DNA from 3 places in the Lelliottia sp. CFBP8978 genome. Region 2 is predicted to be linked to each of the others. Evidence: predicted binding sites of a transcription regulator. Region 2 holds the regulator's gene; each other region holds the start of a gene.

Region 1 (4,280 bases), 500 kb from region 2:
GCAGAACGACCGTTGCGGTCATTAATGGTGGTGCGCAACGCGCCTCTTCGGCTTCGCGGGTGCGCGGTGCTCCCAGGAAAGTGACGCCGTAGACTTTGGCCATACACATCACCGCCAGCGCCCCGGTTATCGCCAGCCCGACGGCCAGCATTGGCCCGAGCAGACGGGCAATAAAGAGATCGCGCTGCCCGAGCGCAAAGAAGGACTGATAGATCACCCACTCACCGGCAAAACCGTTCAGCGGTGGCAGCGCAGCCATTGCCATCAGCCCCACCAGCATCGCCAGTGAAATCAGCGGCATTTTTTTGCCGATACCGCCCAGCTTTTCGATATCACGATGGCCCGTGCGGAACCAGACGCTTCCCGCCCCCAGGAACAGGGTGCTTTTAAACAGGCTATGGTTGACGAGGTGATACAACCCACCGATAAATCCGGCAGCGATCAGCGCCGGGCTGTTCAGCGCCAGGCCGGTTATCCCCGCGCCGAGACCCAGCAATATAATGCCGATATTTTCCAGGGTGTGGTAAGCCAGCAGACGCTGAATATTGTGCTCCATCAGCGCATAGAGTCCCCCGACAAAGGCGGTGATCATCCCGGCGATCAGCAACACGATGCCCCACCACAGCGGCGGCTGGCCGCCACTCAGCGACAGCGTGAGGATGCCGAACAGACCGACTTTCATCACCACCGTGGAAAACAGCGCAGCAGCCGGGGCCGAAGCATTCGCATGCGCCTGCGGCACCCAGCCGTGCAGCGGAATAATGCCCGCCAGCAGACCAAAGCCGACCACGCCCAGCAGCCAGATATCCGCGCCTAACGGCAGAAGCCGGGCGCGCGTATTCAGCACATCCAACTCCAGGGTGCCGTAGCGTTGCCACACCAGCCAGCAGGCCAGCGCCAGCAGCAACGTTCCCAGGCGTCCAAGCGCAAACCACAGCTTGCCGGATGCGCGACAGCCGGTCAGGAAGACTCCGCACAGGGCCATGATTTCGGCCATCACCACCAGCGCCGCGAGGTTGCTGGCCACCACGGTACAGACGGCAGCAGCGAGCAGCAGATTGACTAGCAGACCGTTCGGTTTGGTCTGCGGGTGGCGGTGCCAGTCGATATTAAACAGACTGACGAACAACCCGCACAGCCCAAAAGTGATAAGCCAGACAGCATTCAACGGCGTGAGCAGGACGCTGTGATGGATAACCGGCATCACCGCTTCAATATTTAGCCCACGCGTCAGGACCATAATCCCTGCCGCCGCGGTCATCAGGCTACCTGCCGCACCACCCAGCCCGGCGATCGCGCCGCTGAATGTTTTATGCCAAGCACTGACCAGCGCGAGAATGGCGGTAGCGGCAAAAATCGCCACGCCACTGTTGATCAACATCACTGCGTTCATTTCGCCCCCTCGTGTTGCGCCTGAAACAGCGAAAGATCGCCAAAATCAGAGTTAATCGTGAGCTCGCGCTTACGCTTGCTGCTACGCGCAATGTCGTGAATGTTGACCAGAATCAGCGCTTTGGTCGGGCAAGTGCGTACGCAGGCCGGGCCTTGTTCATCAAAACTGCACAGATCGCACTTCACGGCGATAGCGCGTACGCCCGGCACCCAGTCCAGCAGCGTGCTGACGCGCGCAGGCGCAGGCGGGGCTGGCGGGGCTTTGGGTGAATTGACGTTGGCGGGAATATGCAGCGGTCGGCTGCCGGAAAACTCAATCGCGCCAAACGGACAGGCGATGCCGCACAGCTTGCAGCTTACGCACAGGCTCTCATTCAGCTGCACAGCGCCATCGACTCGAGTGATGGCATTGACGGGACAGACGCCCGCGCAGGGGGCATCCTCACATTGATGGCAGAGCTGCGGGGCAGACTCTTTTTCATTACGCATGACGTGCAGGCGCGGCATTGACTGCAGCCCGTGCTGGCGGTGCGTTTCCGAACACGCCGCTTCACAGGTGTGACAGCCAATGCAGACCGTCGAGTCAGCAATTACAAAACGGTTCACCGGGGAGTCCTCAGGACATAGTCATTTTTGACGAAATTCGTGCCATATCGACACTTCTCGACACCTAAACATCAGGCGGTGCGCTGCTCGCTCACCAGCCCTTTCAGATTCACCGGGATATCGTGTTCAACCGCTGAATAGAGGTTGTCGTAAACAGGTGCGATTTTTTCCAGATAGTGCTCAAGCACCTGATGGCGGTCGCGGGTGCTGACGTGACCGTCAACCATGCCGTCTGTCATCAGCTGTGCCTGTGCAATCCGCTCTCTTTCGCCCTCTTTCGTCTCGACGTAATACTCAATGATGTGGCTATTGAAGGTGTCGGCCAGGGTCACATAGATAGTGAAATGGCCGAACAGCACAAAGCACAAATCCTCCTGTGCCGCGCAGCTCATCGCATGATGAAGATGCGCTTTTGACAAGGTGATCCCCTGAACTAATGAATTGCAGTACTGGTGCCACTGCTCCTGTAATTTTTGATGGCGCTGCGCAATGTAATCCGCCTTTTCGCTAATTTCCCAAATAGTCATCTCAGATATCCGGTTAATGGAGATAGCGGCTGTTAAGCAGATTCCGTGCCAATTTTTATTTAATTGAAAAATATACGCTTTATGCCCTGTCATGCTGTCGCTGACAGCGTGTCGACGTGTCATTTCGTCAGCGCCGACATCGTCACGCGCTCATTCAAATTAAGCTGGCATCGTTATTGCATTAATGGCGCAAATCATCGAGGAGGCGTCATGCACGAAATCACCCTCTGCCAGCGGGCTCTGGAACTGATCGAACAGCAGGCAAAGCAGCACAATGCAAAACGGGTCACCGGCGTGTGGCTAAAAGTTGGCGCGTTTTCCTGCGTCGAGCCCAGCGCCCTCACCTTTTGCTTTGAGCTGGTGTGTCGCGACACCCTGGCGGAAGGCTGCACGCTGCATATAGAAGAACAGCAGGCCGAATGCTGGTGCGAAACGTGCCAGCAATACGTCACGCTGTTGTCATCGCGGGTGCGAAGCTGCCCGCAGTGCCAGAGCACCGGGCTTCGCATCGTGGCGGATGACGGTTTGCAGATCCAGCGCCTCGAAATAGACCAGGAGTAAATCATGTGTAGTACCTGCGGTTGTGCTGAAGGCAACCTGTATATCGAGGGCGATGAACATCGGCCTCACTCCGCGTTTCGCTCCACGCCATTCTCGCCCGCCCCACGGCAGGCTGCGGCCTTAACAGGCATAAGATTCGCGCCAAAACAGTCAGACGACGGTGATCTGCATTATGGTCACGGCGCGGCGGGAACCCATGCACCGGGTATCAGCCAGCGTAAAATGCTGGAGGTCGAAATCAACGTACTGGACAAGAACAATCAGCTGGCCGCCCGCAATCGCGCCCGGTTCGCCGCCCGCCAGCAGCTGGTGCTTAATCTGGTTTCCAGCCCCGGCTCCGGTAAAACGACCCTGCTGACGGAAACCCTCCGGCGCCTGAACCACAGCGTCTCCTGCGCAGTGATTGAAGGCGATCAGCAAACCGTCAACGACGCCGCGCGTATTCGCGAAACCGGTACGCCCGCCATTCAGGTCAATACCGGCAAGGGCTGCCATCTGGACGCACAAATGATTGCCGACGCCGCGCCGCGTTTGCCGCTTAACGAGAACGGCATTCTGTTTATTGAGAACGTCGGCAACCTGGTTTGTCCGGCCAGTTTTGATCTCGGTGAACGCCATAAAGTCGCGGTGCTGTCGGTGACGGAAGGCGAGGACAAACCGCTGAAATATCCGCATATGTTTGCCGCGGCCTCGCTCATGCTGCTCAATAAAGTCGATCTGCTGCCGTATCTGAATTTTGATGTCGATAAATGTCTGGCGTACGCCCGCGAAGTGAACCCGGACATTGAGATTTTGCTGGTTTCCGCCACCAAAGGCGACGGCATGGAGAGCTGGCTGGCCTGGCTGGAGAATGAACGATGTGCATAGGCGTTCCGGGACAAATTCGCGCCATCGACGGTCAACAGGCCAAAGTGGAAGTTTGCGGCGTGCTGCGTGATGTCGATTTAACGCTGGTGGGTTGCGTTGATGAAACCGGGGCAACGCGCCTCAATCAGTGGGTGCTGGTCCACGTCGGTTTTGCGATGAGCGTGATTAACGAAGAAGAGGCCCGCGACACGCTGGCGGCGCTGCAAAATATGTTTGAAGTCGAGCCAGACGTCGGCGCGCTACTGTTTGGTGAGGAGCGATAAATCATGCGCTACGTTGATGAATATCGCGCGCCGGAACAGGTGATGCAGCTTATCGGCCACCTCA
Region 2 (4,280 bases):
CTTGTTGGTGATTTCAACGGTATGTTTTACGGTCATGTTTTACGTTTTTCCAGCGTGCGATGACGAGACTGAACGTTTTTACCGCGTGAGCGGAAATAATCGGCCAGCTGTTCGGCAATATACACCGAACGATGTTTACCACCGGTACACCCAATCGCGACGGTCAGATAGCTGCGGTTGTTGGTTTCCAGCATAGGTAACCATAGCTCAAGGTAGCTTCGCGTCTGGTAAATAAAATTGTGAACTTCTGTGTGTCTGTCGAGGAATGCGGCGACGGGCTTGTCCAGACCGGTCATTGGACGCAGTTTCGGGTCCCAGTGCGGATTGGGCAGGAAGCGCACGTCGAAAACATAATCCGCATCAATCGGAATACCGTGTTTGAAACCAAAGGATTCGAACACCATGGTCAGCTCGCGCTCGCGTTTACCCAGCAGGCGTGTGCGCAGCATTTCTGCCAGTTCATGAACGGACATTTCGGAGGTATCGACGATCAAATCCGCACGGGAACGCAGCGGTTCCAGCAAATCGCTCTCTTCATCGATGGCGCTCTCCAGCGATAAATTCTTGCTGGAAAGAGGGTGCAGACGACGGGTATCGCTGTAGCGGCGGATCAGGGTATTGCGATCGGCATCAAGGAACAGCAGCTGAGGCGTAAAGGTCTCAGGCAGACTGTTCATCGCCTGTTCAAAGATCTCCGGGGATTCCGGCATGTTGCGCACGTCGATACTTACCGCAGCAGAAATTTGCCTGTCGGCCAGCGTACGCGCCAGGTCGGGCAGCAGTACCACCGGAAGGTTATCTACGCAGTAAAATCCCATATCTTCGAGCGCCCGGAGAGCAACGGATTTTCCCGAACCCGAACGACCGCTGACGATCATCAGCACCATGTTCCGTTTCTCCTCACGACGACAGATGTGAAGGCTATCTCCTGGTTACGCATCATCGTGATGGCCTTCCGCTTCGGTGATAATTTGATACAGCTCCTCATCACTTTGGGCTGCGCGCAGGCGGCGGCAAATCGTTTTATCCGCCAGACGTTTAGCGACCAGCGAAAGCGTATGCAAATGGGTTTTCGTCTGGTCAGCGGGCACCAGCAGAGCAAACAGCAGATCCACAGGCTGATTATCAATCGCATCAAAGGCGATAGGCGTTTCGAGCTGCACGAAAACACCAACGGCACGTAAGGTGTCTTCTTCCAGTTTGCCATGCGGAATGGCAATGCCGTTGCCGATACCGGTACTGCCCATTTTTTCGCGGGTCAGAATCGCTTCAAACACCACCTGGGGCGGCAGGCCTAACTGTTTTGCGGCCAGTTCACTGATGATTTCCAGAGCACGTTTTTTGCTCTGACAGTGAACGCCACTGCGGGTACATTCCTGGTTAAGGACATTACTCAATTGAAGAGCCGAATCGTTGTTCATCATAATTTCACCTAAGCGCTAACCGTACAAATGGCCTGTTGTGTTTCACAACAGGCCGTCCTGCACCCGTTAACTGCCCGGACAATTAGTGTTGTTTCAGTTTATCTTTATGTTTATTAAGCTGTCGTGCCAGCTTGTCAATCAAGCCGTCGATAGCCGCGTACATGTCTTGCCCTTCCGCACTGGCATGGATTTCACCCCCGTTGATGTGCAGGGTTGCGTCCGAGATATGAGTCACTTTCTCCACTTTTAACACAATGTAGACCTGATTGATCCTCTCGAAATATTGCTCCAGCTTAGCGAATTTTGTATTCACAAAATCGCGTAACGCTTCGGTGATTTCGACGTTGTGTCCTGTGATGTTGAGCTGCATAGTGTCTTCCTTATCGGTTGTGTCAAACCAGTTGTTTACGCTGGTTAGACGGCGGAATGGATAAAGACTCTCGATACTTCGCAACAGTACGACGTGCCACCATAATACCCTGGTCGGACAGCATGGTGGTTAACTTACTGTCACTCAGTGGCTTCGCGGGATTTTCCGCGGCGATCAACTTCTTCACCAGTGCGCGGATCGCCGTTGACGAGGCTTCGCCGCCGCCCTCGGTATTCACATGGCTGGAGAAGAAATACTTAAGCTCAAAAATACCGCGCGGACTGTGCAGATACTTCTGCGTGGTCACGCGGGAGATAGTGGATTCATGCATCTCGACGGCCTGGGCAATATCGGCCAGCACCATCGGTTTCATAAACTCGTCACCTTTTTCAAAAAAGGCCTGCTGCTGCTCAACAATGCAGCGGCTGACGCGCAGTAATGTATCATTGCGGCTCTCCAGGCTTTTTATCAGCCATCGCGCTTCCTGAAGATTGCTACGAATATACTGGTTGTCGGAATCATTGCGCACACTGGTGCACATAGAGGCGTATTGCTGATTGATTTGCAGGCGGGGAATGCTGTCGGAATTGAGCTCAACGCTCCAGCGGCCGTTATGCTTTCTCACCAATACGTCAGGAATAACGTATTCGGGTTCGCTGGTCTGGATCGATTGCCCAGGGCGCGGATCGAGCGATTGAATCAGATTGACCGCTTCTTTCAGCACATCTTCTTTGAGCCGGGTCACGCGCATTAGCGTTCGGAAATCGTGGTTCGCCAGCAGATCGAGGTGATCGCTAATGATCAAGCGTGCTTCATCGATCCAGGGAGTCTCTTTCGCGAATTGCGAAAGCTGGATCAGCAGGCAGTCGCGCAGATCTTTCGCCGCAACGCCAACAGGATCAAAGCGCTGAATGCGTTTAAGTACGGCTTCTATTTCATCAAGATCGACTTCGCCATCACCGATGCTTTCGAGGATATCGTCCAGCGATACGGTCAAATAGCCGGTGTCGTCAACCGCATCGACAATCGAGGTTGCGATCGCGCGATCGGTTTCGGTAAAAGGCGTCAGCTCTACCTGCCACATCAGGTAATCCTGAAGCGACTGCGTGGTTTCACCCTGATAAACCGGTAACTCGTCATCCTGATAGTCGGCACGCGTCCCGGACGGCGTTCCGGCGGTGTAGATTTCATCCCAGCTGGCATCTAACGGCAGCTCATCCGGCATCTCTTTTTGTTCAAGAGCGTCAGCCGTATCGAGCGCTTCAGTATCCTGTTTTTCCTGGGTATCTACCTCGTCATGAAGATCGGTTTGCTCCAGCAGCGGGTTGCTATCCAGGGCTTGCTGGAGTTCCTGCTGGAGTTCTAACGTGGACAGTTGCAACAGACGAATCGCCTGTTGTAGCTGTGGCGTCATTGCCAACTGCTGGCTGAGCCTTAATTGCAAACCTTGCTTCATGTTCAGAGCGTTTTTCTCCGGTTATACCCGTCATACTTCAAACTGCATGTGCGGTGACTGCGCTCACTCATCCCAGCCACTTACTGAGGTAAGCTCCAGGGACTCACTTATTTGCCGTCTGCCTGCCGCTCGACTTATTCAAAGTATATGCGTGACTTAACCTCTACCCTATCAGAGTCTGAAGTCTTCCCCAAGGTACACGCGCTTCACTTGCTCATCTTCAAGGATTTGCTGTGGGGTTCCGTGGGCGATTAAATGGCCCTGGCTGACGATATAAGCGCGTTCGCAGACGGCCAGTGTTTCACGCACGTTGTGGTCCGTGATGAGGACACCGAGGCCGCTGTCGCGCAGATGCTCGATAATACGTTTGATGTCGATAACAGAAATCGGGTCGACGCCTGCAAATGGCTCATCCAGAAGAATAAATTTCGGATTTGCTGCAAGAGCGCGGGCGATCTCTACGCGGCGGCGTTCACCACCGGAAAGCGACTGGCCCATGCTGTCGCGCAGATGCTCAATATGGAACTCTTCCATCAGCTCATTAGCACGATCCTGGCGCTGTTCGGCGGTCAAATCGTCACGGATTTGCAGAACAGCCATCAGATTGTCGAACACGCTCAGGCGGCGGAAAATAGAGGCTTCCTGCGGCAGGTAGCCAATTCCACGACGCGCGCGGGCGTGCAGCGGCAGAATACTGATGTCTTCGTCATCAATGATAATGTTACCGGCATCGCGCGCGACAATCCCGACCACCATGTAGAAGGTGGTTGTTTTGCCCGCGCCGTTAGGACCCAACAGGCCAACGATTTCGCCGGATTTGACGGTCAGACTGACATCTTCCACTACGCGACGGCCTTTGTAGGCTTTGGCGAGGTTCTTTGCAGTTAATGTTGCCATAACGAATTAGTTACTCTTTTTCTGTGCCGGAGCCTGGTCTTTGCCTTTGTCCTGCAGCTGAGACGGAACCAGAACGGTGGTGACGCGCTTGCCTTTCTCGCTGGAAGCCTGCATTTTTTGCTCTTTCACCAGG
Region 3 (4,280 bases), 1.9 Mb from region 2:
TAATGAGCTTCATGGACTGCCAGTGGGTCATCCCCAGTGCCAGTGCGGCGCTCGATTGTCCACGGGAGATGCTCTGAATACCGGCACGAATGATCTCCGAATAGTAAGCCGCCTCAAACATCGAGAATGCCACCATCGCTGAGATCAGCCTGATGTCGGTTTTCGGCGACAGCCCCAGCACGTTTTGCAGCAGGCCGGGGACGATCAGGTAAAACCACAGCAGTACCATCACCAGCGGAATAGAGCGGAAAACGTTAACATAAGCCGTTGCGAACCAGGCGAAGGGTTTAAAGCTCGACAGGCGCATGACGGCGAGGATGGTGCCCCAGACAATACCAATGACGATCGCAATGGCGGTGATTTTTAACGTAATCACTAATCCTGCCATCAGGTATGGCATGGAGGGAACAATGGAACTCCAGTCAAACTCGTACATTATTTGCCCCCCAGATTGCCCGGCAGGCGAGTTTTGCGTTCAACCAGGTTCATCACCAGCATGATGAAAGCGTTTATCAGAACATAAGCAAGCGTAATCGCGGTGAACGATTCCCAGGCATGTGCGGAGTAATCCAGCAGCTTGCCCGCCTGTGCCGCCATATCGACCAGACCGATGGTGGAGGCGATGGCGGAGTTCTTCACCAGGTTCATCATCTCAGAGGTCATCGGTGGAACAATCACACGATAGGCGTTAGGCAGCAGGACATAGCGGTAGCTTTGCGGCAGCGTCAGACCCATCGCCAGGGCGGCGTTCTTTTGCCCGCGCGGAAGCGACTGAATGGCGGCACGAACCTGCTCGCAAACGCGCGCGGCGGTGAACAGGCCAAGGCAGAGCATTGAGGAGACAAAGAACTGGATATTCGGGTCCAGTTCCGATTTAAACCACATGCCGAGATTTTCCGGCAACAGTTCAGGCACGACCAGATACCACGTAAAGAACTGCACGATCAAAGGAACGTTACGGAACAGTTCAACGTACAGAGTACCAAGGGAAGAGAGAAAACGATTCGGCACGGTACGTAAAATACCGAACAGGGAACCGACCAGGAACGCGATAATCCAGGCCGTTATTGATAACGCAACGGTGACCTGAAAGCCGCTCCAAAGCCAGCCAAGATAGGTGGTGTTGCCGAACGGGGCTTGTTGCAGAAAAATGCCCCAGTTCCAGTCTATTGACATAATAAACTCCAGAAAAAAAAGGGTAGCAGCGCTACCCTCGAAGATTGGTGAGAAGCTCAATGTTCGCGCTGAGTGGGGAACGACCACTCAACGTATAGTCTGTCCGCGCTTCCCGACAATCGAGAGGGCAGGAGGTCCCGCCCCGAGTGGTTCTAATTAGTTAAGTGCTTTGTCGTTAGGTTCTTTGAACAGGGCTTTCATGTCGTCAGACAGTTCAAAGTTCATGTTGAGATTTTTTGGTGGAATCGGGTTCTTGAACCATTTGTCGAACCATTTTTCCGCTTCGCCGGAGGTTTGGGTCTGCGCGATGGTGTCATCGATCAGTTTTTTGAAGCCCGCGTCGTCTTTACGCAACATACAGCCGTAAGCTTCTTTCGACTGCGCCGTACCGACGATTTCCCAGTTGTCTGGTTTCTTCGCTTTAGCGCGTTCACCTGCCAGCAGTGCGTCATCCATCATGAACGCGACCGCGCGACCACTCTCCAGCGTACGGAAGGAGTCGCCGTGGTCTTTCGCACTGATGATACGCATGTCCATTTTCTTCTCTTCGTTCAGCTTATGCAGCAGAACTTCGGAAGTGGTTCCTGACGTCACGACGACCGCTTTACCTTTCAGGTCAGCGAAATCTTTAATATCGCCGCCTTTTTTAGTCAGCAGACGCGTACCGACCACAAAGATGGTGTCGGAGAAGGCCGCTTGTTTCTGACGCTCAAGGTTATTCGTGGTAGAACCGCACTCAAAATCGAAAGTGCCGTTTTGCAGCAGTGGAATACGGTTTTGTGAGGTAATCGGAATCAGCTTCACCTGCAGGTCAGGTTTGTTCAGCTTTTTCTTCACCGCTTCTACGATTGCGTTGGAGTAATCCTGAGAGTAACCCACGACTTTTTGCGTGTTGTCGTAGTATGAGAACGGGACGGAAGATTCACGGTGGCCGACCACGATCACGCCATTTTTGGCAATCTTGTCGAGAGTGCTCCCGGCAGCCGGAGCGTCTTCAGCGTGAACGACGCTTGCGGACATCCCCATTACCAGCATTGCTGTGGCCAGTTTACGTAATTGCATACCCAACTCCTTTATTATCTGCGCCAATGACGCATTGATACCCATTGTGATGTTGTTATATCTCGCGCGATGCGAGTGCAGTGTTATGCAAGCTTGTTAACATTTAGTCTGGCTTAATGTAAAGATTTTGCTGCGTTATTGTTTATTTTTGCGAGGCGCGCCGCACCATTCAGAGGCAAAAATACCTGTCTGCACCGTTACGGTGCTACTGATGTGCCGTGGTGGTGCGACAAGGTTGCACGTTAAGCCAAACGACTGAATCTGTGATTTAACAAAGCAATAGACGTGCCAGAAATGAACCACACCCTGAAAGGGAAAAAGGGAAAAAGGGAAAAAGGGAAAAAGGGAAAAAGGGAAAAAGGGAAAAAGGGAGAAAGGGAGAAAGGGAGTAAGCGAGAAAGAGAGAAAGAGAGAAAGAGAGAAAGAGAGAAAGAGAGAAAGAGAGAAAGGCAAAGCAGGATGCGGCAAATGTGCGAGGACTATCCCCTCTCCCCTGTGGGGAGAGGGTTAGGGTGAGGGGTGAGAATTACTGACGACGCTGGCGCAGGCTCATGAGCAACGCGCCAAAACCAAACAGTGCCGTCAGGATCCACAGTGGCCAGTTACCCGTGCGGGCGTACGGCGTGAGGCCTGACGTAGGGGTGACTTTGGTGGTCAGCACCGAGCGGGTGAACTGCGGGAGCATGGCCTGAATTTCGCCCTGAGGGCCAATCACGGCGGTGATGCCGTTATTCGTGCTGCGCAATAACGGGCGAGCCAGTTCAAGCGAACGCATACGGGCCATCTGGAAGTGTTGCCACGGACCGATTGATTTTCCAAACCAGGCGTCATTCGAGATAGTCAGCAGATAATCCGTGTCCGCACGGAAGTTATCCCTTACCTGCTCGCCCAGAATGATTTCGTAGCAAATCGCCGGCGTCAGCGCAAAGCCATGCGCATGGAGCTGCGGCTGTACGTAAGGCCCCCGGCTGAAGGACGACATCGGCAAATCGAAGAACGGTGCCAGCGGACGCAGAATGGACTCCAGCGGCACAAACTCACCAAACGGGACCAGGTGATTTTTGTTGTAACGATTCGCTGATTCGTAGCTGTACGGGTTGTCTTTGCCGAGCGTGATAATGGTGTTGTAGGTGTCGTAACGGTTCTGCTTGTTCAGCCGCGCATCGACAATCCCGGTGATGAGTGTGCTGTTTTGCGCGCGCAGCAGGTCATCCATCATGCTCAGGAAACGCTGCTGGTTGATCTCCAGATCCGGAATCGCAGACTCCGGCCAGACGATCAGGCTGGATTTGCCCATCTCTTTTTGCGTCGCATCAAGATAGATTTTCAGCGTATTGATCAGTTGGTTCTCATCCCACTTCAGCGATTGCGGAATATTACCCTGCACCATTGAAACTTGCGTGGCGCGTTCAGGTTCAAGGGTGAACCACTGGATATAACGCAGCGGGAAGGGGAGGGCGAACAGCACCAGCGCGACGACCAGCGGTTTCCAGCAACGCTTGACCAGCGCCAGCACCAACAGGCCGCTCACCACCATCAGCAGGAAATTGATCGCCTCCACGCCCATGACGGGCGCCAGGCCTTTCAGCGGGCCATCAATCTGGCTGTATCCAAACTGCAGCCACGGGAAGCCGGTCAGCACCCAGCCGCGTAAGAATTCGGTGATTTGCCAGACAACCGGGGCGGCAATCGCGACGCGCAGCCAGGTTGTTTTTGGCCACAGGCGCGAAAGAATACCTGCGAACAGACCGGTATACAGGGAGAGATAGGCGGCCAGCAGCACCACCAGGAAAACGTTAACCGGGCCAGGCATTCCGCCAAACTGCGCAATACTGACGTAGACCCAGTTAATGCCGGAGCCAAACAGGCCAAGACCCCAGAAATAGCCGATGGCTGCAGCCTGAACCGGGCGACGATTAAGCGTCAGCCCTTGCAGACCCATCAGGGAGAGAAGCGCCGCAGGCCAGATATCGTAAGGGGAGAAAGCCAGCGTACCGCTGGCTCCGAGTAACAGCGCCAGCAGCAAACGGACGCGCTGGCGT

Evidence for each region. Region 2 encodes sigma-54, which starts transcription at its own class of promoters, with help from an activator protein. Its sites were predicted from a motif close to GTTGGCACANNTTTCGCTNT; they were not measured.
Region 1: the regulator sigma-54 is predicted to act here: its motif matches at 2,559-2,578, upstream of hycA (formate hydrogenlyase regulator HycA).
Region 3: the regulator sigma-54 is predicted to act here: its motif matches at 2,512-2,531, upstream of SOM82_RS06005 (amino acid ABC transporter substrate-binding protein).

What each region holds. Positions count from the first base shown of each region.
Region 1 covers NZ_CM188253.1:3,403,749-3,408,028, forward strand. The annotation lists gene hycC (formate hydrogenlyase subunit 3) at 1-1,393, opposite strand, end outside; gene SOM82_RS15910 (4Fe-4S dicluster domain-containing protein) at 1,390-1,998, opposite strand; gene hycA (formate hydrogenlyase regulator HycA) at 2,070-2,525, opposite strand; gene hypA (hydrogenase maturation nickel metallochaperone HypA) at 2,736-3,086, shown strand; gene hypB (hydrogenase nickel incorporation protein HypB) at 3,090-3,953, shown strand; gene SOM82_RS15930 (HypC/HybG/HupF family hydrogenase formation chaperone) at 3,944-4,216, shown strand; gene hypD (hydrogenase formation protein HypD) at 4,220-4,280, shown strand, end outside.
Region 2 covers NZ_CM188253.1:3,902,105-3,906,384, reverse strand. The annotation lists gene npr (PTS phosphocarrier protein NPr) at 1-36, opposite strand, end outside; gene rapZ (RNase adapter RapZ) at 33-887, opposite strand; gene ptsN (PTS IIA-like nitrogen regulatory protein PtsN) at 933-1,424, opposite strand; gene hpf (ribosome hibernation promoting factor) at 1,507-1,794, opposite strand; gene rpoN (RNA polymerase factor sigma-54) at 1,817-3,250, opposite strand; gene lptB (LPS export ABC transporter ATP-binding protein) at 3,422-4,147, opposite strand; gene lptA (lipopolysaccharide ABC transporter substrate-binding protein LptA) at 4,154-4,280, opposite strand, start outside.
Region 3 covers NZ_CM188253.1:1,296,987-1,301,266, forward strand. The annotation lists gene gltK (glutamate/aspartate ABC transporter permease GltK) at 1-436, opposite strand, end outside; gene gltJ (glutamate/aspartate ABC transporter permease GltJ) at 436-1,176, opposite strand; gene SOM82_RS06005 (amino acid ABC transporter substrate-binding protein) at 1,333-2,238, opposite strand; gene SOM82_RS06010 (hypothetical protein) at 2,533-2,754, shown strand; gene lnt (apolipoprotein N-acyltransferase) at 2,765-4,280, opposite strand, start outside.